3 regions of the Pelosinus baikalensis genome follow, and region 1 is predicted to be linked to each of the others. Evidence: riboswitches for the same ligand, from Rfam matches in the RefSeq annotation. Region 1 holds a riboswitch; each other region holds the start of a gene.
What was found. A riboswitch is a leader RNA that binds a small molecule or an ion and turns the genes downstream of it on or off. The one in region 1 is predicted to bind cyclic di-GMP.
Positions count from the first base shown of each region.

Region 2: linked by a shared signal. The riboswitch ahead of LMF89_RS01105 (methyl-accepting chemotaxis protein) and the one ahead of LMF89_RS17495 (EAL domain-containing protein) in region 1 are both predicted to bind cyclic di-GMP.
Region 3: linked by a shared signal. The riboswitch ahead of LMF89_RS16110 (methyl-accepting chemotaxis protein) and the one ahead of LMF89_RS17495 (EAL domain-containing protein) in region 1 are both predicted to bind cyclic di-GMP.

Region 1 covers NZ_JAJHJB010000028.1:23,810-31,268, reverse strand. The annotation lists gene LMF89_RS17510 (Fur family transcriptional regulator) at 1-200, shown strand, start outside; gene murI (glutamate racemase) at 248-1,075, opposite strand; gene LMF89_RS17500 (DUF3870 domain-containing protein) at 1,203-1,544, opposite strand; gene LMF89_RS17495 (EAL domain-containing protein) at 2,130-3,905, opposite strand; cyclic di-GMP riboswitch class I at 4,051-4,133, opposite strand; gene LMF89_RS17490 (branched-chain amino acid transaminase) at 4,410-5,324, opposite strand; gene LMF89_RS17485 (ABC transporter ATP-binding protein) at 5,496-6,200, opposite strand; partial or broken gene LMF89_RS17480 (ABC transporter ATP-binding protein) at 6,202-6,962, opposite strand; gene LMF89_RS17475 (hypothetical protein) at 6,959-7,216, opposite strand; gene LMF89_RS17470 (branched-chain amino acid ABC transporter permease) at 7,225-7,459, opposite strand, start outside.
Region 2 covers NZ_JAJHJB010000001.1:274,488-281,946, reverse strand. The annotation lists gene LMF89_RS01120 (PTS fructose transporter subunit IIC) at 1-29, shown strand, start outside; gene LMF89_RS01115 (class II fructose-bisphosphate aldolase) at 41-895, shown strand; gene LMF89_RS01110 (ketose-bisphosphate aldolase) at 915-1,781, shown strand; gene LMF89_RS26095 (hypothetical protein) at 2,016-2,309, opposite strand; gene LMF89_RS01105 (methyl-accepting chemotaxis protein) at 2,272-3,729, opposite strand; cyclic di-GMP riboswitch class I at 3,902-3,989, opposite strand; gene LMF89_RS01100 (LysR family transcriptional regulator substrate-binding protein) at 4,250-4,546, shown strand; gene fabD (ACP S-malonyltransferase) at 5,171-7,405, shown strand.
Region 3 covers NZ_JAJHJB010000024.1:25,935-33,393, reverse strand. The annotation lists gene LMF89_RS16110 (methyl-accepting chemotaxis protein) at 184-2,205, opposite strand; cyclic di-GMP riboswitch class I at 2,351-2,436, opposite strand; gene LMF89_RS16105 (DnaJ family domain-containing protein) at 2,635-2,952, opposite strand; gene LMF89_RS16100 (nitroreductase family protein) at 4,179-4,736, opposite strand; gene LMF89_RS25850 (hypothetical protein) at 4,859-4,993, opposite strand; gene LMF89_RS16095 (SDR family oxidoreductase) at 5,023-5,616, opposite strand; gene nifS (cysteine desulfurase NifS) at 5,683-6,888, opposite strand; gene LMF89_RS16085 (LysR family transcriptional regulator) at 7,109-7,459, shown strand, end outside.

The DNA.
Region 1 (7,459 bases):
GTAAGGATAGTAATATATATGAGCTTATTACTACAGAGCATCATCATCATTTAGTCTGCCTGGAATGCGGTAAGACAGAATGTTTAGACTTCTGCCCTATCAATAAAGAGAGTTTTGATTTAATTGATAAAAAGCATTTTAAAATAATTTCCCATTCTCTTGAATTCTATGGTTATTGTGCAAGTTGTCATACTCAATAATAAAAGATAAGAACCCGCGAAAATTACACGGGTTCTTATCTTTTATATCAAATATCTTTTTTATATGGAACTACTCCTTCTAGATTTCTTTCTAAAAACAAGCATCTTGAAGTGTCCATAATGTTCTCGGCAATCCTGCGTACCTGCTGCGCCTGCCCTGAAAAATATAACCTCCCTACTCCTGCATTGCCATTTTCATTTAAAATCCCAGCATTGCTAAGCACATTCCTAATTTGATTAGCCGTTTCTTCTGCTGGATCAATCACCTTCACTTGATCTCCCATGAATTCTTTTATTAATCCACTTATATACGGATAATGAGTGCAAGCTAATAATAACGTATCTATTTTCTCTTTTTTTAAGGGGGTTAGGTATTCAGTAATTGCATCTTCTATTTCTATACCAGTCAACTTTCCTTGTTCAATGAGAGGCGCAAATTTAGGGCAAGTCTGAGCGTACACTTTACTCTCCGGTTTTAATGCTAATAAAGTTTTGTGGTGCATCCCACTATGAATCGTCACCTCTGTTCCAATAACACCGATACGTTTATTGGTACTGGCAGCTATCGCTTGCTGTGCCCCTGTGCTCATTCCTACTATTTTAAAGTCATGATTCTTCTGAAACTCGTCCAATCCCAGTACAGTAATGGTATTACAGGCACTTACAGCTATTTTTAAATTACAACGATCAAAAAAAGACAACATTTGATTCACAAATTCTCGTATTTGCCATGGATTTCGAGTGCCGTAAGGAGCACGTGCCGTATCGCCAAAGTAGATGAGATCCTCTTGTGGCAATACCTTTTTTATTTGACTGTAAACACTAAGACCGCCAATACCTGAATCAAATATTCCAATTGGCAAACCACCTTTCATGATATCTCCTCCTTATTAAATAAAAAAATCCAGCAAAGCAATCCTGATAAAAGGATTGCTTTGCTGGATTTCATTTACGTTAGTAATAAATGAAGCAGCCACATATGCTTTTTGCCTAAGAGTGGCACTACTCTGTCACTTGTACATGAATGCCTTTTTTTATACTGTTATATTTCTTTTGTGCTTCTTTAAATGCTACAATAATCGCTTTCTGAGAAGCGCCAAAATAGCGATTTTCCACTTCTACGCGAATGATCTCACTATCCGTAGTTAAACTCTTATTACTAAAAATGGTAGTTATAAAATCATTCGTTAGACTGATTGCAAATGTACTGCTGCACGTAATAATGTTTCCAGAGTCTTTATCTACTACGAAACAAATGGAAAAGCGTCCATACTGATGAGTTACTGCGTCATTCTGCGGTGACTTGGCATCACCCACAATGCAAATAGTGTTAGGTCCAAACATAGAATTCACCTACAATTCTTATGCTTTAAGGATAACATCGCAGATAATAAATTGTCAATACCATTACAAATCGTGTAGCAAAGATACCAAAAACAAAATCCATATCAAATTCCCTTATTAACTAAATAATGCCATGATGGAGTGGCTAACTGTATATACTACTAACACACCTGCAAAAATCACGATTGGACTTTCCTTCCAACTTTCCTCTGTCTCATTCATTGTTATCATCACATCCTTGCTTATCCTTAGCGTTCTGTCTTTATTATTGCCGCCATATAGGATAAATATTACAATTCAATAAAAATAACTAGTACCTTGTCAGCTTTAAAACGGTAGGATAATGGCGAGGCTATTTTTCGCAACACAAGGCGGAGGAGGGAAGCATACCGGGAGTATGCCGACCGACGACAACGAAGGGGTGCGGAGAATAGACTGTCAGTATTCACTGATTTAGGGCTGATAAGGTACTGGCTTACAGGCTATAAAAAAACAAAAATGGATTTCTTATATAATCACCTCTGCTGATTAGAGAACGTGATTATATGAGAAATCCATTATCCTTTATCATTTTTAGCAAATTACTTAACTAACTCCTAAACGAACGCAGCAGAACTTGTTTTCCTCTACTAAAATAGGGCTTGGTTTTCCTATATAGTATCCTTGTACATAATCCAAACCAATTCTTTTGGCTTCCAGGAAAATAGACTCTGAACTAACGTATTCAGCGATGGTTCGAATACCAAGCTGCTTGGCAAAATACACTATGCTTTCAACAATGGCGACCATTGCAGGATTTGTTCCAATTTCACTAATTAATGAGCCATCAATTTTAATATAATGAGCTCCCATATTTAGAATATAGGCAAAGTTTGAGTAACCGCTGCCAAAATCATCAATTGCTATTTTGGCACCAGAAGCTTTTATTTTTTTGATAAAGAAAGTTAGATCGTCTGGGTTCTTAAATTCTTCTGATTCAACAAATTCAAAAGTGACTCTTTTCGCGATGCAAGAGTCTTCCAATAATTCTCCAATTAATTCTTGTACTCCATGGTCTAAAATATCCGCGGCACTTAGATTGATGGAAAAATCAACATCTTTGTCTGCGAAGTGAGTAAAAGATTTTTCTAAAACAACTTCTGTCAAACGAGGATACAGCTTAGTTTTCTTAATAATAGGCAAGAATGTTCCAGGTGAAATCACCTGCCCATCTCGGCCAAGCAGACGAACCAATACTTCGTATTTACTAATTTCAAAAGTAAGAGTATTCATGATCGGCTGATAATATACCATAACCCGATCTTCCTGTATTGCATCTTGTACTTCATGTATCCAATGAAGATTATTGCGATGAGTCTCCTTCATAGGCAAGTCATCATGATACACTTTTAGCGGCAAACAGTATTGCCTGGCGTATTCCAAAGCCATTTGTGCTTTTTCTAAAGGCTTATCCTTCGTAATTGCAATACCGATAGTAACAAAAAGATAAGAACTATGACCATGAATTTTAAAAGGCACTTTTTCAATTACATTATGAATATTCAGCATCCAATCACTAAAGTTCTTCTCATTCCCCTCATTAGCTAGAATGGCATATTCATCACCTGCTAAACGGTATAATTTATAGTGATATGGTTCTATCAGCTTTATCAGACGTTCTGCCAGTTCCAGCAATAAATCATCTCCTGCCTGATAGCCGTAAAACTCATTGATCGTGCGAAATTGCTCTACATTAATAATTGCTAAATGAGGTTTCTCCGCATCTTTCATATCTTCATTCAGCTGCAGACGATTGGGAGTTGTCGTAAGTTGATCAGTATACATCTGTTTTTGCAGCTGTATTGCCTTTTCTTGTACCCGCTCTTCCAAATTTTTATTAAGCTTTTGCACTTCGTGCAAGGCTTGCTGCCTCAGCATTTTTTCATTGGACAGAGCGAGTAGCATCTCATTCATTTCTCCTGCCAAAATAGCAATTTCATCAGTTCCTGATACGCATAGGGTTGATGACAGGTCCTGGGTCTTGGTTATGTAAACGATACTCCTAATTAATGAATACAAACGACGAAATAAGATTTTTTCTAATATCATTGGTAAAAGAAAACTAAAAATCAAACCACTACACAATATCAAAATAGCTCCATAGTAAATACTTTTTCGACCTACTAGATGTAAATGCTGCTCTTCTAAGAAAGGCATCGTAAGAGCGAGATTCTCATACCTACCAGTAGCTGAATTTTCAATAGAAATTTGTTTTTCCTCAAATTGCTGATCCAATGAATAATGTAAAGAAGCATATACACAAAAAATAAATAGACCAAAGGTTACTATCACTAGCATTGTTATTTTGGATCGCAGGGTCAACTATATCATCTCCTATTTCCCGGTAATTAATAATTCTTATGGCTCTACGATATAAGAGCCAAAAAGGACACAGAGAATAAAGAATATGAAATAAAGCACCAGCTATAGAAAGCGGGTGCCAATTTAATAATTACAATGTAATTATATTCGCAACCTGGCAGTCATAGACAATTCCTTAGACCCACGGCTTTGCGTCCTTACCTTTCAGTAAGTTTGCCCAATATTAACTTTTGAAATTTTTGTCAAATTATACATATAATTGTATTGCCTTATTATTATTAAGTCAAGTAAAACTTAAGGACTAAAGTCCTCCAAGCAAGGATCTTTTTTTTAGAAAACCTCTATGCATCCTTAAAAAACAAAAAAATTGAACCGCGAAGACGCGCAACCTCACGGTTCATTGCCTTCTTACATAACTCTATACATTAAACGAATCAAATCACAAAGGTACAATGTCGCATCAGCGGCATTGTACCTTTGTGATTCATAAAATCTACAAAACTTTTAATATACAGGTGTGCAAAAATCCGAATATGTCTTTATTTTGGACGTAGCAACCTGAAAGAATAATTCTTTGAGTTTACGGCACACAGGGCCTTGATGACCATTGCCAATTTTTCGGTCATCCACTTCAACAACAGCCACCACTTCCATCGCTGTACCGCTGAAGAAAACTTCATCCGCTGCATATAATTCCGTTCTGGTAATACTGCGCTCAATCACTTCAATGCCAAGCTCTTGGCGTGCCAAACGCATCACTGTATCTCTGGTAATACCTTCAAGAATATTGTCAGATGGAGGTGGAGTAATTATTTTCCCATTGCGAACCATAAATACATTTTCCCCCGGTCCTTCACAAACATGACCATTGCGTGTTAGAAACAAAGCCTCATCATACCCTTTGCTCACTACTTCTAAAGAAGCCAGAGCCGAATTAAGATAAGCAGCTGTAGGCTTAGTGCGAGGTGGCAGCATGTTATCCCCTAAGCGTTCCCAAGAAGTAAATGCAGCCCGCAGTTCATCTTTGCCAGTAAAGTTACCCATAGGCTGACAATAGATTACAATTCGATTATCATCATCTAATAAGGTAGGAGCAACATGATTGGAGCCCTTAAATGCAACTGGCCTGATATAGGTTGTCGTCTGAAGATTATTTTTCTTAAGCAATTCAATCGTAGCTTGACATAACTCATCTACAGTATAAGGAATATTAATATACAACACTTTGCAGGATTGCAGAAGACGTTCATAATGTTCTCTTAGGCGAAATACATACAGCTGTTTTTCAGCCTCATCCCAATAAGCCCGTATTCCTTCAAAACAACCGAGCCCATAGTTAAATCCTTTACAGCGTACACTGATATGTACTTCGCTCTCCAAAACAATCTTTCCCTCATAAAAAACATACATATTTTCCATTCCTACAGTTCCTCCCCATTCTAATGCAATCTCTTTCGAAAACCATCTATAGCCAAAAACAGGCAAAGGACTGAGCATAACTATAAGCGTAGGTTAAGTACAACGGCGAAGCGTTAGCTATGCTCATCCTTTGCCGTCCTAAATGAGATTTCCCTAGAGACTGCTAATCATTTATTTTTTGCCGCCTAGATAGGCTTCCATAACCCGTAGATCTTTAGCAATATCCACAGCCTGGCCGTGGAGACTAATGCGTCCCGTTTCTAATACATAGGCGTACTTAGCAATCTTTAATGCCTGCCTTACATGTTCCACAAGCAATACCGTAGTTCCTTCTTGGTTAATTTCCTGAATGACCTTAAAAATATCCGCCACTACCAGCGGTGCTAACCCCATTGAAGGTTCATCAAGAAGCAATAATTCGGGTCTCGACATCAATGCTCTGCCAATAGCCAGCATTTGTTGCTGACCACCCGAAAGAGTTCCTCCTAATTGGGCTTTTCGCTCTTCCAGTATGGGAAATCGTTGAAAGATCCGGTGCAAGTCTGCCTGCACTTCATTATCTTTGCGCTGGCAAGCTCCCATCTCCAAATTTTCCAATACCGTCATTCGCGACAGTATGCTGCGTCCTTCCGGTACTAGAGAAAGTCCTAAACTCACGATTTTATGGGTTGCTATTCCACTAATATTTTGACCTTTGAAGAAAATCTGACCGGACTCTGGTTTAATCAATCCCATAATAACCTTCATAACCGTCGTCTTGCCGGCGCCATTCGCGCCAATTAAAGAAACAATCGACCCTGCAGGGACAGTAAGGTCAATATTTTTTAATGCCTTAATATTGCCATATCCTGCGGCAAGCTGTTGCAACTGTAGCATATTAGTCTTCCTCCTTGCCAAGATAGGCCTCAATTACTGCTGGATGATCCTGAATGATCTTCGGAATACCCTCGGCAATTTTTTTGCCAAAATTTAATACCACCAGCCTGTCACAAATGTTCATTACCAATCCCATATCATGCTCAATCAAAATAACGGCTTTACCTAATTCTTGAATTTTTTTTATCAATATCTGAAGATCATCGGTCTCACTCTCATTCATTCCAGCAGCTGGCTCATCAAGTAACAGTAAATCCGGCTGTGACGCTAACGCCCTGGCAATCTCCAAACGCCGCTGCTTGCCATAAGGCAAAGCCCCTGCCAAAGACAATTCATCTTCACCAATTCCTACTAAATTCAATAATTCTCTTGCTTTTTCACGGATATTTTTTTCTTCTTGCCGCTGAGCCGCTGTACGCCATATTCCCTGCCACAATCCGGCCTTCATACGGCAATGTGCGCCAACCACTACATTCTCTAAGGCTGTAAGATGCTCGAACAGACGAATATTTTGAAAGGTTCTGGCAATCCCCAGTTCTGTAATCTTATGTGGTTTAAAATCGACTAATGATTGTTTTTGATAAATAATCCTGCCAGAGCTAGGTGCCAGCACACCGGTAATAAGATTAAACAGTGTGGTTTTACCAGCTCCATTCGGTCCGATGATTCCTACTATTTCTCCTGGATTAACCGTAAAGCCACATCCGTCAGAGCCGCCAAACCACCGAATTGTTTCGTGACTTGCTCAAGTAGTAAGGTCATGGCCTCGTCCTCCTTGTTACCCCATCTTGGCCCGCGATCTTAGGCTGACCAGTCAGCTTTGCCCGCCATAATGCAAGAGTACTTTCACTAATGAGTCCCTGCGGGCGAAAAGCCATCATCAGGACTAGTATTGCCCCATAGATCATTTCCCGATATTCGGTGGCAAACCGCAGTACTTCTGGCAATACTGTCAGAAGTACTGCTCCTAAAATCGGTCCCCATACCACATCACTGCCGCCGAGAACAGCAAACAATAATATTTCTACTGCCCGATGATAGCAAAGTCTTTCGGTCCAATATAAAAAGTGATATGGGCTGCCAGACCACCAGCAATACCAGCTACAAAAGCCCCCATAAAAAAGGCTAATAATTTATAGTAGCGGGTATCAATACCAGAAACTTCTGCGGCATGTTCATCCGCTTTAATTGCAGCAAATGCTCTGCCTAACCGGGAAGTACTAAGACGCAAGGCAAAAAAGATCAAGAACCCTAAAATC
Region 2 (7,459 bases), on a different contig from region 1:
AACTTAACATCACAGATCAAATTAGATGAGAGGGTGAAACATGTACGTTTCAATGAAAGAAATGCTCAAAAAAGCAAATGAAGGATATTATGCAGTTATGGCAATTAATTGTTTTAATCTAGAAACGATTAGAGCTGTCATTACTGCAGGGGAACTTGAAAAAGCACCAATCATCGTAAATATAGTACAAGATCATTTAGTAAGACATTGTGATAGTGGTTTAATTGCTCCCGTTGTGAAAATGTTAGCAGCAAGTTCCGATGGAGAAGTTGCTTTAAATTTGGATCATGGTACAGAGTATCAATATTTAACCCAGGCAATGATAAGTGGGTTTTCTTCTGTAATGGTGGATGCTTCTCGCTATGATTTAAGGGGAAATATTGAATTCAGCAAAAAGATTGTGGAATTTGCCAAAGAATACAATGTAAGTGTCGAAGGCGAAATTGGCTGCATGGGAACCAATGAAGATGGTTCTTTTACACAAACTGCAATGTATTCAGACCCCGATGAAGCAAAGCTCTTCGCAGAGGAAACAGGAGTTGATGCTTTAGCGATATCTTTTGGATCATCTCATGGAAACTATCCAGATGGAATTGTGCCAAAATTTGATTTCCAGCGATTAAAAGCAATTAAAGATAAAACAAAAGTACCTCTTGTTTTACATGGAGGATCAGGTTCTGGTGAAGATAATATTTTGCAGGCAGTACAGTTTGGCATTAATAAGATCAATGTTGGCTGTGATTTTTTCAATGCGTGCGCAGAAAGCACGAAAGTCCAATTTAAAGAAACCCCTGATAAGAACTACTTTGAATTAATTCACCAAGTAGAAAAAGACAGTATTGAGAAAGTTAGATATTATATTCGATTAGCAGGATCAAGTGATAAATCAATATAAAATATGAGGAGAGACGCACATGTTAATGAATATGAAAGAATTGTTGAAAGTCGCGCAGAAAAATCAGTTTGCAGTACCTGCATTCAATATCGGCAGTGGACAAATTTTAACAGCAGTGGTTCAAAGTGCAGAAGCAATGCAATGTCCAGTAATCTTAGCAATTCATCCAGATGAATTATCCTTTTTAGGAGATAGCTTTGTTGAATCCTGCAAAGCAGAAGCTAACGCAGCCAAAGTACCAATGGTTATTCATTTAGATCATGGTGGAAGTTTTGAACAAGTAATGCGTGCAATTCAATGTGGTTTTACTTCCGTAATGATTGATGGCTCCCATTTGTCATATGAAGACAATATTGAAATAACCAAAAAAGTTGTAGGAGCAGCCCATCCAATTCATATTTCAGTAGAAGCAGAATTAGGAACAATAGGGACTACTGGGACCTCTGCTGAGGGGGGAGCAAGCGAGATTATATACACTGATCCTAAGTTAGCAAAAGACTTTGTTGCCAAAACTGGAATTGATACATTAGCAGTTGCTATTGGAACGGCTCATGGTATTTACCCGAAAGGAATGAAGCCAAAACTTAGGTTGGATTTATTAAAAGAGATAAGAGATGTTGTTATGGTTCCATTAGTTTTACACGGAGGTTCATCAAATGCAGATGAAGAGATTGCGGAATCCGTAAAAATCGGAATCTCTAAAATAAACATTTCTAGCGACGTAAAAGCAGCTTACTATAAAAAGGTGCGTGAAGTGTTAAAAGATAATGAAGGTTGGTATGAACCCAACGCTATTTATCCGCCATGTATAGCAGCAGCACGTGAAGTTATTGAATTCAAGATGAATTTATTTAACGCAGTGGATAAAGTGAAATTATATAAATAAAAAAGTTTTTAGCCTCATAGCCTATTGAATCTACAATGATTCACATCCAGTTACTTTTTAGATCACTTTACAGGAAAATCAAATCTTTTTGGGAAAAATTTAGAGACATAATTCGCCTTTATTTGGTGAATTATGTCTCTCTTTGACATATTTCTGCAAAAGTTCCATATATCAAGCAGATGAAATTATTCTCTCTCATTAAGCGCTTAACGCGGTAACTACCGACATTGGCGCTTAAATGTGAAACTTACCGACTGCTTGCCGTAAATTCATTGCCAAATTAGCTAACGCTTGGCTGGAGGAGGCTATTTCCTGCATTGATGCTGATTGTTCCTGGGTCGCAGCCGATACGGTCTGGGCTTCACCCGATGCTTTTTTACTAAGTGTGTCGATCTGTTTTACTGATTCGACAATCCGTTGGCTGCCAACAGCCATTTGTTCTATCTCAGTAGATATTTCTTTTATTTGATTCGAGACTTTATATATTAGATCAGCTATTTCCTGAAAGGCTTTTCCGGAAGCGTTCACTACTTGCTCCCACCTTAACTTCCCTGGTGCCATCATTCATGGCATCTACAGCTTTGTCGGTATCTCCTTGTATTTCCCCAATTAAAGAGGCGATTTGTTTCGCTGCATCTTGTGATTGTTCCGCAAGTTTACGGACTTCTTCTGCAACTACAGCAAAGCCCCGTCCTTGCTCTCCTGCACGTGCAGCTTCTATGGCAGCGTTTAGAGCCAGTAAATTCGTTTGTCCTGCAATACTGGAAATCGTATCAACAATCTGTCCAATTTCTTTGGAACGCTCTCCCAATTTGGCAACTACTTGTGCAGAGGAGATGACCGTCTGCTCGATAGAGGCCATTTGATTTACTGCCTTATCAACGGACTTGTTACCTTCGTTGGCTTTTTCTGCTGCTAAAGACGATTGTTCAGCCACCTGATTTGTATTAGCTGAAACTTGCTGGATACTAGCTGACATATTTATGACAATCTCCGAGGTGCCATTGGCGACACTTAACTGTTCGTCCATTCCATTAGCTACATCGGTAATGGCCCCGGCAACCTGATTAGCAGCTTGAGATGATTGGTCAGCGCTGGCAGTCAATTCTTCGGAAGAGGCAGCCACCTGTTCCGCAGAGTCATTGACATGCTGCATCAATGTACGGATGCTGGCACGTGTGTTTGCCAAGGCATCTGCCAATTGTCCAAATTCATCTTTACTGGAAAATGTACGGGGCTTGTCACTAAAATCACCAGCAGATAATTGATTGCAAAATAATACCATCGTATGTAAGGGTTTTGTTATAATCTTGGTAATGTACCAGCCTAATAATCCTAATAGTAAAGAAGACATTAAAATGATACTAATCATAATCTGCGTTGCTTTTACAACCGATTCATGATTGTTTGCATTCATTTGCTCTGATAATGCGGTGTAATAATCCATAAGATTTCGTAAGCTGCCAGTAAGGTCATTTGTCAATGGTTCTACTTCTTTAACATATGCCGCATAAGCCTCTGCATTTTTCTTTTCCTGTGTCAACTTAATAACTTGATCTCTCGCTGAAATCTGCTTTTCTAGAGCGCTTTGTACTTTATCTAATAATTCTTTACCTTGTGAGTCTGTAGGAATTTTCTCAATTTCTGCAAGTGCGTTCCTAATTAGGGTTGAGCGATTATCAATATTACTTCTTAACTTTTGATTCTTTTTCTCATCAGTTGAAACCATCAGCTCTATTGTTGCTGCGATTGATCCTCTGACATTCGTAGCACTTTCATTTACCAGTTTAACTGGAACCAATCGGTCCTTATACATCAAATTCATATTCGTATCTGACTGTCTAAGATAATGATACCCTGTATATCCGACAACCCCCATACATAAAAAACCGATAAAGACTAGTATTATTAATTTTAATTGGACTTTCATATTTTCAATAAATTGCATTTTTCCCCTCTCCTTTTAAAAATTTTCCAAGCTGATTTAGTCAATCGGCGTATTCGAATATCTAAATCAATTAAAATAGTAATGGTGAAATCTTTCATACCTCCTCGTTGGTAGTTTTTTAAACAATAAAAGACGGTCAGGAATATCCCGACCGTCTACATGCGTGACTAAGCATGGCGGCCTGGCAATCTTGATCGTGTAACGACTGTAGACCCATAGCTTTGCGTCCCTGCTTTTCAACAGGTTTGCCAATATATTTAATTTGTTTGCTAATCGTTGCATTTTTTGTTACATATTATTGCACATAATGTCAAAAAAATACCAATTTTTATGTTGTCATTGTATAATAGGGATAAGGTATAATCAAATACTTATTATTTTATATCCGATATAGTTTTTCTCTATACCAGATATAAAACTAATATGTATTTGAAAGATTAAGTTTCGACTGATCGTTCATGCAAGGGCGGATGATGGCAGTGCAAAGCCTTGTGGCTGAGCTGACAAACAGAAAAGGAAGATGAATGGCTGTGACAGAACGGATTCTATTTTACAAAAAGCCAATATCAATCCAATGATTATACTGACTACCAAAAGCTATGAAACTGCAAGACGGCTTTCTTGTGAAGGGATTGGCATAACCTTTGTTCCGCTGCAATATTTGCAAATTTTTCCTGGTATCTATCAACCTGCCTACTATTATATCAATGAAAAATATGAGCCCTATTGGACAATGTGTGTAGCGGTTCAGAAAAATGCATATATTTCTAAAGCTGCACAGCTATTTATTCAAATCGTGAATGAAAGGTTTGGATAAACCCCTGCGGAGTAGTGCTGCGCATCTGATAGGATAAGGCTTATAATGTAGAAAGCTAATAAAGAGAAGATACCCATAATCTATCTGATTACTAGATTATGGGCATCTTCTCTTTTAGTTTTAAAAGTATAGAGATGTTAACAAATCCTTTCCCCTTGGCACTTAATTGAAAGATGTCAGAATGTTACAAATATGTAAATAGGTTGACAAATACAATAAAAACGGTTATTATTTCCATATACAAACACAAATCAGTAAGCTTCTTTGGCGGGAATCCTTTGATATGTGTGGTTGCTTTGGTATGCTTTTTTAGTATGCTTTTTTAGTATGCGTATTTTTAGCGTGAAAGAATAATAACCCACAAATCAGTAAGCTTCTTTGGCGGGAATCCACTGATTTATGGGCTGCTTTGGCATATTTTACATATGCACGCATTAATTTTAGCATAGTAACGGAGATTTGTAAATGATAAATTTTTGTGGTTTTTTTTTGTTAAAAATTAAGAAATTAAAGATATCCCAAACTTATGACGTTTTAACTCCTTTTAGTCAGGAAATTAAAAAACTTGAAAGATTAAAAGAGAGTTTTAATTAGAAAATTATTATGAAAGGGGATAGAAAAGAAATGATTACGTATGTTTTTCCTGGTCAAGGTTCCCAGAGTAAAGGAATGGGGGGAACACTTTTTGATGAATTTAAAGAATTAACGGCAGAGGCAGATGTAATTTTAGGATATTCGATTAAGGAACTTTGTTTGGAAGATGTAGACTTAAATTTAAGTCAAACCCAATATACTCAACCTGCTTTATATGTAGTAAATGCACTAAGCTATCTTAAAAGAATTGAAGAAACTGGGATAAAGCCCGATTTTGTTGCCGGTCATAGTTTAGGGGAATATAATGCATTATTTGCGGCAGGAGCATTTGATTTTGCAACAGGATTGAAACTGGTGCAAAAGAGAGGCGAGCTAATGAGTCATGCTACCGGGAGTGGTATGGCCGCAGTGATTGGGTTAAATGAAGAGCAAATAGCTGATGTTTTAAAACAAAATAATTTGCAGAGTATAGATATTGCAAATTATAATTCACCGACTCAAATTGTAATTTCGGGTTTGAAAACTGACATTGAACATGCTCAGCCTATTTTTGAGGGGATTAAGGACGTAAAAATGTTTGTTACCTTAAAAACAAGCGGAGCTTTTCATTCTCGTTATATGGAAGGGGCTAAAAGAGAATTTGAAACCTTTATAAATAGCTTTGAATTTTTCCAATTAGCGATACCTGTAATTTCCAATGTTCATGCCAGACCATATAAACAATCTGATATTAAACAAAATATAGTGGAACAAATTACACATCCAGTGAAATGGACAGAAAGTATTAGATATTTGATGGGGCTTGGAGAAATGGAATTTAAAGAAATTGGATCAGGTAAAGTTTTAACCGGATTAGTTCAACGGATTAAAAGAGAAGCGGAGCCATTGGTAATTAAAAGTGCTGAAAAGCAAGTTCAAAATGTTCTACCTTCATGTTTAGGGAGTTCTGAGTTTAAAAAGGATTATAACCTTACATATGCTTATGTAACCGGTGGAATGTATCGGGGAGTAGCGTCCAAAGAAATAGTAGTAAAAATGGGCAAGGCAGGAATGCTAGGCTTTTTTGGTACGGGAGGCTTGAACTTGTCGCAAATTGAAGATGCAATTCAATATATTCAAAAGGAGCTCTTAGCAGGAGAAGCTTATGGGATGAATTTATTACATAATCCAAACAATCCTGAAATGGAAGAAAAAACAATTGATCTTTATATAAATTATGGTGTGAAAAACGTGGAAGCAGCGGCCTTTATAAATGTTACGCCGTCCTTAGTAAAATATCGTGTCAAAGGGTTAAAAAAAAATGAACAAGGAAAAGTTATTACTTCAAACAAGATTATCGCCAAATTATCTCGGCCGGAGGTGGCACAAGCATTCTTAAGTCCGGCTCCGGCACAAATTCTCGCTAAGCTAGTAAGCGAAAATAAGATTACACAGGAGGAAGCTGATTTATCTACCCAAATTCCTATGGCGGATGATATTTGTGTGGAGGCCGATTCTGGCGGTCATACAGATGGTGGCGTAGCCTATGCACTAACACCAGCAGTAATCAAATTACGAGACGATATGATGGAAAAATATCAGTATAATAAGAAGGTTCGGATAGGAGCCGCCGGTGGAATTGGAACTCCTCAGGCCGCGGCAGCAGCTTTTATATTAGGTGCAGACTTTATCGTAACAGGTTCGATCAACCAATGCACGGTAGAAGCAGCTACCAGTGATGCAGTAAAAGATTTATTGCAAGAAATGAATGTCCAGGATACGGAGTATGCACCAGCTGGGGATATGTTTGAATTGGGTGCTAAAGTTCAAGTGTTAAAAAAAGGATTATTTTTTTCAGCCAGGGCTAACAAATTATTTGAGTTATACCGTCAATATAACTCCTTGAATGAAATTGATGAAAAGACTAAGAAGCAGATTCAGGAGAGATATTTTAAAAGAAGTTTTGAAGAAGTCTATAATGATGTCAAAGCTTTTTATCCAGCTCAAGAAATCGAAAAAGCGGAACGCAACCCTAAACACAAGATGGCTTTGATTTTCAGATGGTATTTTGGCTATAGTAGTCGTCTGGCTTTAAGTGGGAGTACTGAATCTAAAGTAGACTTTCAAATTCATTGCGGTCCGGCACTAGGATCTTTTAATCAATGGGTTAGAGGAACAACTTTAGAAAATTGGCAAGAACGGCATGTTGACGAAATAGCATTAAAACTAATGCATGAAACAGCGGAACTATTGGATCAACGTTTTAATACTTTCCTAAGTGCTTAAATTAGCAGAGTTAGGGAAGATGGTTTTCTAAACAGTTATTCCGATATTATGTAT
Region 3 (7,459 bases), on a different contig from region 1:
ACTATTAGTCAGCCTCATATAGCCAAGGGGTGAATCCCTTTTCAATGGGACACGAGATAGGTTCGTGTCCACATAAAAAATCTAACCCTAATCTTTCCATATTTAATTTTCATTTCAAAATATAAAGAGAATCTACCCATAATCTACTAACAAGGTAGATTATGAGTAGTTTGAAGGAAGCATTTATACTTTAAATTGGGCTATAATAGAGCGAAGTTCCTCAGACATTTTAGATAAAGCTTCACTAGAGGCAGCAATCTCTTCCATTGATGCAGACTGCTCTTGGGCTGAGGCAGAAACAGTCTGGGTATACCCTGTTGTCTCACCATTGATTCTGTCGATTTCTTTAATTGAGGAAACAATTTGCTCACTGCCACCTGCTACCTGCTGAATTGCAGCAGAAATATCTCGGATTTGATTGGAAACCTGTTCAATTAATTTCAATATCTCCCCGAAAGCCTTGCCTGCAATATGAACTACTTCTGAACCTCGCTTGACTTCATTCGTCCCCTCGGCCATTACGTTAACTGCTTTTTCAGTATCACCTTGAATTTCACCAATTAGTACTGCAATATGTTTTGCTGCGTCCTGAGATTGTTCAGCTAGTTTTCGAACTTCTTCCGCTACCACAGCGAACCCTCTGCCCTGTTCACCAGCACGTGCTGCCTCGATTGCAGCATTCAATGCAAGGAGATTTGTTTGACCAGCAATTCCAGCAATGGTATCCACAATTTGACCAATCTCTTTTGAACGATTGCCAAGTTTCTCGACTACCTGAGCTGAGTTCATTACTGTTTTCTCAATATTCTCCATCTGTTTCGTAGTATCTTCTATTGCCTTACCACCATCTTGAGCAGCAAGCGCAGTCTTTTCAGCAGTAGCTGCTACATTACCAGAGTGAGCAGCTACCTGTTGTATACTAGCAGACATCTTTTCAACAGCATCCTCTGCAACATCTACTGCTTGCATTTGAAACGTACTGCCTGAAGATACTTCCGTTATCGTTTCAGCTATTTGATTGGCAGCTACAGAAGATTGTTCTGCGCTTGCCGTAAGTTCCTCGGAAGATGCTGCTACCAGTTCTGCTGAAGTAGCAATTTGTTGAACCAAACTGCGTATTTTTTTTACCATAGTATCAAAATGGATCTCCATTGCATCTAATTCGTCTTTACCATCGGCACTCTGTGCTGCCGTCATACCTAGAGCAGCTACTTGTAAGGTTAAGTCACCTTCTGCCATTTTTTCAATTGCTTTATTCATTCTTATAATCGGCTTTGTTATATTCCTTGAAACCAGAATACCAAAACCACAAGCAGCAATAAGAATCAAACCGATTGTAATAAAGGAGGCTCTTAGAAAGGGGGCCAATTTTACAAGAATTTCTTGTTCCGGTACATTGATCCCCAAGCTCCAATGAGTTCCAGGAATAGGAGCGAAAGCAATGTACTTCGTAATGCCCTCGTCTACGTAATTACCAGTTCCGGTTTCTGCATTTACCATTTTATTAATTACATTTTTAAGTTGATCATTTGCATTAGGATCCTTTAATATATTTGTCTTCATTATTTGGTCTTTATCAGGATGAATGATGGTTAAACCATCACCCTGAATTACGTAGGCATAACCACTTTGTGCAACCTTAATTTGATTAATACGTGAAATGAGAGCATCAATAGGCACTGTACCGCCAAGAGCCCCTATAATCTGGTTATTCTTTTTGATTGGCGCAACCACAGATACCACCAATTTACCATCAGCCTTAGAAATAATTGGATCGGTAGTTGTCGCTTTGCCAGTTGACATGACCTGTTTAAAATATTCACGATCAGCGATATTTGTTCTATCCCCTGATGTATGAATGGATTGCCCCTTTGCATCTACAAGCCAAAACCGTGAATAAATAGGATTTCGTTTGGTCTCTTCTTTTAAATAAGCAAGTGCCCCCTGCGTATCTCCGTTAACAACACTTTGATTCGTTGCCAATATGGAAACCTCAATTTCACGAGTATCTTTCCACGTCCCAATGTCTTCAGCATAGGCATTTGCTCGATGGACAAGATCCTCCTCAGCATCTGAAACCAATATACTTTTTGCATTGTAGAAATTACATACTCCTAGAATGCTTAATGTTACTAATAGCCCAATTACTAAAACAGCTGTAACCTTTACCTGAATACTTTTCTTCACCCATGTAAGCAAATTCATAAAAAAAATTCTCCCCCATCCATTTTTCACTTATCTTCAAAATTGCCAACTTACTATATTGAACCTACCTATCCCGCCATAAAAAATAGCACCCGCCCAAGGCAAGTGCTAATTAACTCATCACGATTCACTTAATTTATGATTCACTAGCAACCTGGCAATCATAGACAACTCGTCTTTAGACCCATAGCTTTGCGTCCCAACTTTTCAATTGGTTTGCCAAAATATTCTTTTCGATATTGTCTATTCTACACCCTATAACCTGTTTCGTCAATGAACGTAGAAATGCAGCGTATAGGGACACAAGACAGGTTCCTTGTCCCTATGAAAAATGATAACTTGAAATTGTAACATATTTTATCGTTATGTCAATAAGAGAAGCTACCCATCTAATCAGTATCTTGAAAAACTAACCGTTTATTTCAATTTCTAGCGTTTTCTTCGTTCCATCAGAACGTCATAAAACATTTTCTTTTCCGTAAGCTTTTTCTGTATAACAGCTTTTTCTTCCCCAGCAGCAGTTTGCAACTCTTCTTCCAAACTGGTAATTTCTTTGCGCAACTCCATTTCCGGCGGCAACGAGCCTGAATTCTGCATAACCAAAAATGCTCCACGCTGTTCCGGAGGAACAAACGTGAGATCAGTAAGTTGCAAAGGTTTGCCCTGGCCGGGTAAATCGTTGAATGCTCCCTGTTTCATTGCCCTTTTAATATTTTGCTCTATAATCTTGTTAATTCCGTCATTCACTTTCCACCAGTCCCTTCCTTTTGATATTTAATCCGATCTTTATATCATCATAACTAGGTATAGATTAGTTACCCTCTGTGCTGGCAATAATGATTGATTTACCACTACTTGACTTGCTAAAACACTGAGATAAATCTACCTTTATTGTTAAACGTCTCCTCAATGGCCATATCAATATTTTTCATGCTTAATATGATTGGAGTTGAACATTTCTATTGCCTGAACAGGCTGAGCGGAGCTTTTTGTTGCTATATAATCGACATTTATCCAGTCATTCCCCCTACTACTCGGTAGGCCCTAGGGAGTTGTTGCCTAGCCGAAGTTCGCCATCAATTCAGCTCGGAGCCAACAAAACATTTGCATGTTAGTATATCAGTCCTCTTTCAATGGACGTCCCCCATACTTACGAATATGTCGCCACGAACGATAAACCGGATGATTTGGCTCTTGCACAAGAGCAGCTCTAGCTAAAAATCCCGCTTATACTGGGAACTGATACATATTGACTACTGCACATCTAATTAGATTGGGAACTAATGACAACAACCTTAAACTTGTTGGTCAAATAAACCCCAGTAACAACCATAGCTCCCCCCAATAATATGAAAGCGGTAACAGTTTCGTTCAGTAGCCATATACCGGCTAGATATATACAATGATGATATTCTTCTTGGCAGCCATCTCTATTATTTTATTTACTGTTGCAATCAATCTTTCAGATTCTTTGTAGGGGTAGGGAGGTTTATAAACAGCTCCCGGCAGGATACAACGCTGGCTGAACGGAGCGGATGAAGAGAGTATAGTTTACTATCCCTACCGGAAATATTCGGCCACTTTCTTTTGCGTCAACCGTAAATTCCATTCGGGAAATAGACGGTCAAACCACCAGAATAGTTTATTGCGACTCGGTATAGCAATAATTACCTCGTTTCTGGCGAACGGCATCCAGCACTTTTTGCGCAAAAATATCCGGCGGCATTTGCTTCGAGAGTAAAGCTTTCCCAGAATATCTCAGGCTTCTTCCTCCTTACTTACATTTATTAGCAAGAATGACCCCACCTACTCGGGAGTTGCTGCCAGAAAGGTGGCGAGATTTTTTATAAGAAGGCGAATCTTCTTTCTGGAGCCGGCAGAATAAACACATGCCTCTCATGTTTATCGAATATTATTGTCGGAATCTAAAAATATCTTCCTCCTCATGCCATTAACTTAACTAGTTTGCAATATCATATGAAAATTACAACTTGCTCTTTTCTTTGTGCAGCCTTAGGTACCTCGCCTTTTCTATAGCCCAGCGCCACTGAATAGAAAGGTCTGAATCCTTCAGGAACTTTCAAAAGCTGCTTATAATGCGCACTTTCCTCACCATCAAAGATAAAAAGGCCAAAATTAATCCAGCAAGCACCTAAGCCAAGGGCTTCCGCTGCAAGCAACATGTTTTGGGTTGCTGCGGCACAATCTGCTAGCGAGCACTGAGTTTGTTCATCGCCCGCAACAATCACTACTGTCGGAGCTCCATAAAATGCATTAAACTCTTTGGTATTGGCTAGATTTCTGAAGAATCCTAATTCGTGATTCTTGGCGACTTGCTTGGAGGCGCTACTTAGTGCTTCAAGCAGTTCTTTGTTCTGGACAACAATAAAATGCCAGGGCTGGTTGCCGATTCCGTTTGGTGCATATTGTCCGGCTTCCAGTATAGCTTGTAAATCTTCCTCCTTGATTTGCTGCTCGGTAAAGCTTCTTATGCTTCTCCGGCTCTTAATTATTTTTAATATCTCATTCATCCTTATCCTCTTCCTCCATTTCGAATTTCACCCATTTTGTTTTTCAGTATGCATGAGTGTTTCCCTGCTATTAATGACTGTGGAAAGCTAAGAAAATCGCTTAATCCAATAAACGGTTTAGCTTATTCAGAAGTAACAATGATTGCTTCATTCCTGGCAATTGCGTCTAACACTTTGACAGCAAAAACCTCCGATGGCCCTGATTTAGCCGGTTCTATTGTTTTTTTCGCGTTTAATTGCTGTGGCGAAAATTTCATAATTCTTCTACTATATTTCGTATCCTGATCTACAGCGGAAGTCCCAATAAAATCCGGGCAGAGAGCCTTATGCGGATTCCTGCCGAAGCAGCTTCTAACCTCATTGCATTTGAAAATCCGATAATGGCATGCCTTGTAATAGCGTAACTCTTATTTTCTGATACAGGGAATACGTCAATGATTGGGGCAATGTTGACAATATGTCCGAATCCTTGAACCAGCATAACCTGATACGCTGCCCGGACCCCATATATGATGCCACGAAGATTTCTCTCTATCATTGTATCCCAATCTTCAATTTTCCGGCCAAAAGCCGTACTGCACAAACCAGTACCCGCGTAATTGAACATATAGTCTAATCGGCCAGTTCGTCTGATCGTTGCATAAATCAAAGCTTCGACATTCCAAGAATCAGTAACATCAATTTCTGCCGCAGTTGCGGTTCCTCCCGCAGCCTGGATTTCAGTTGCGACTTGTTTCACTCCATCTATTGGGTAATCAGCGAGAACGATTTCACACCCCCTTCTTGCCAATTCCTGATCAAGTGATGCTCCGGTTGCTGATCCTCCACCGGTAATAATTGCGACAGCACCGTCAAAACTACGAATTCGGCTTAGTGTCATTTCAGGCATCCGCCTTTATAACAGTATTCATCATAATCAACAACCACCTCTTCCGAAATGCTTCAATTAATGATTATAGTATTGATTACACGGATTATTGAGTAACAAGTTCGTTGTTGCACTTAGTGGTGACATGCTCCGCAATCGCTCAACGATCTGGGACAATATTTCTAAACAATATTCAACATCCGCTTCTGTATTGCCGCATCCTAACGATAGGCGAAGAGAGCCTTGTGCTGTTTCATGTGAAAGGCCCATCGCCAGCAATACATGAGAAGGATCAAGCGAGCCGGATGCACATGCCGATCCAGTAGAAGCCGCTATCCCTTTTAAATCAAGATTTAAAAGCAGCGATTCTCCTTCAATATACGAAAAGCAAAAATTAACATTACCAGGTAAGCGCCTTTCATCATGACCATTTAATTTACTGTCCGGGATTTTGTCCTGAATTCCCTTAATAAGTTTATCGCGCAATGTCGTAACATAAGCAATTCTCCCAACCATTTCACGTCTGGCTATTTCAGCCGCTTTTCCTAAACCAACGATACCAGACACATTTTCAGTGCCAGCTCTTAATTTATGTTCTTGAGAACCACCATCTTGTAATGCTCCGATTTTTATACCCTTGCGTATATAAACAGCCCCAACACCTTTAGGCCCATATAATTTATGCCCGGATAAACTGAGCAAATCTATATGATATTCATTCACATCAATAGGACAACTACCTACAGCCTGTACGGCATCAGTATGAAAATATATATCTTTTTCCTTCGCAAGTTGGCCTATTTCTTTTATGGGTTGAATCGTACCAACTTCATTGTTGGCAAACATTACGCTAATTAGTATGGTCTTGTCAGTAATCGCATTTTTTACATCCTCTATTCGAACCATTGCATTTTCATCTACAGGTAGATATGTAACAAGGAAACCTTGCTTTTCTAGCTCTTCACAGGAACGTAGTACTGCGTAATGCTCAATAGCCGTAGTGATAATATGATTACCTTTCTTACGATTAGCCAGAGCGACTCCCTTCAAGGCAAGATTATCCGATTCAGTGCCACCACTGGTAAAAAAGATCTCACTCTTATCAGCTCCCAGTAAAGAAGCCACACTTTCTCTGGCTTCTTCCACTGCCTTACGAGCTTCACGGCCAAAAGAATGAATACTGTTGGGGTTACCATATTTCTGTGCTGTATACTCTAACACTATTTTTGCCACTTCACTATCAATCGGCGTAGTAGCTGCATGATCAAAATAAATTTTTTCCATCTTCACTCATCTCCTTTGTAATTTTTAACTTAACCTTTTAATGGTTAAGGACTGTCATAGAAATCACAGTCACATAAATTCCACCCTATACCACTCTTTTTGACTATGTTTGAGAGTTTATATATAATATACTCAAACGAATTCCATATGTATAATACAAAAAAAGTCTTTATATCATATGAGAATAAATATGAAGTTCGGTAAGAGGAGGTTTTTTTTGATGGATATTAGAAAACTTCAATATTTCCTTGCAGTCGCAGAAGAAGGGCAAATCACTAGGGCTGCCAAAAACTTACACATGGCTCAACCACCGCTTAGCCAGCAACTTAAACTGTTTGAAACCGAACTGGGAGTTCAGTTAATTGAAAGAGGCGGCAGCCGTAAAATCAGGCTAACTGGTGCAGGACACGTATTGCGTAGCCGCGCAGAGCAAATACTGGGATTGATTGATCAAACTGAAAAAGAAGTAAAAGATGTAGCAGATGGCTTGCAGGGAACCTTAGCTGTAGGATTAGCCATGCCATGGGGTTGTACCTTAGGCTCCACCTTTTTGTTGGAGCAAATACTTAAA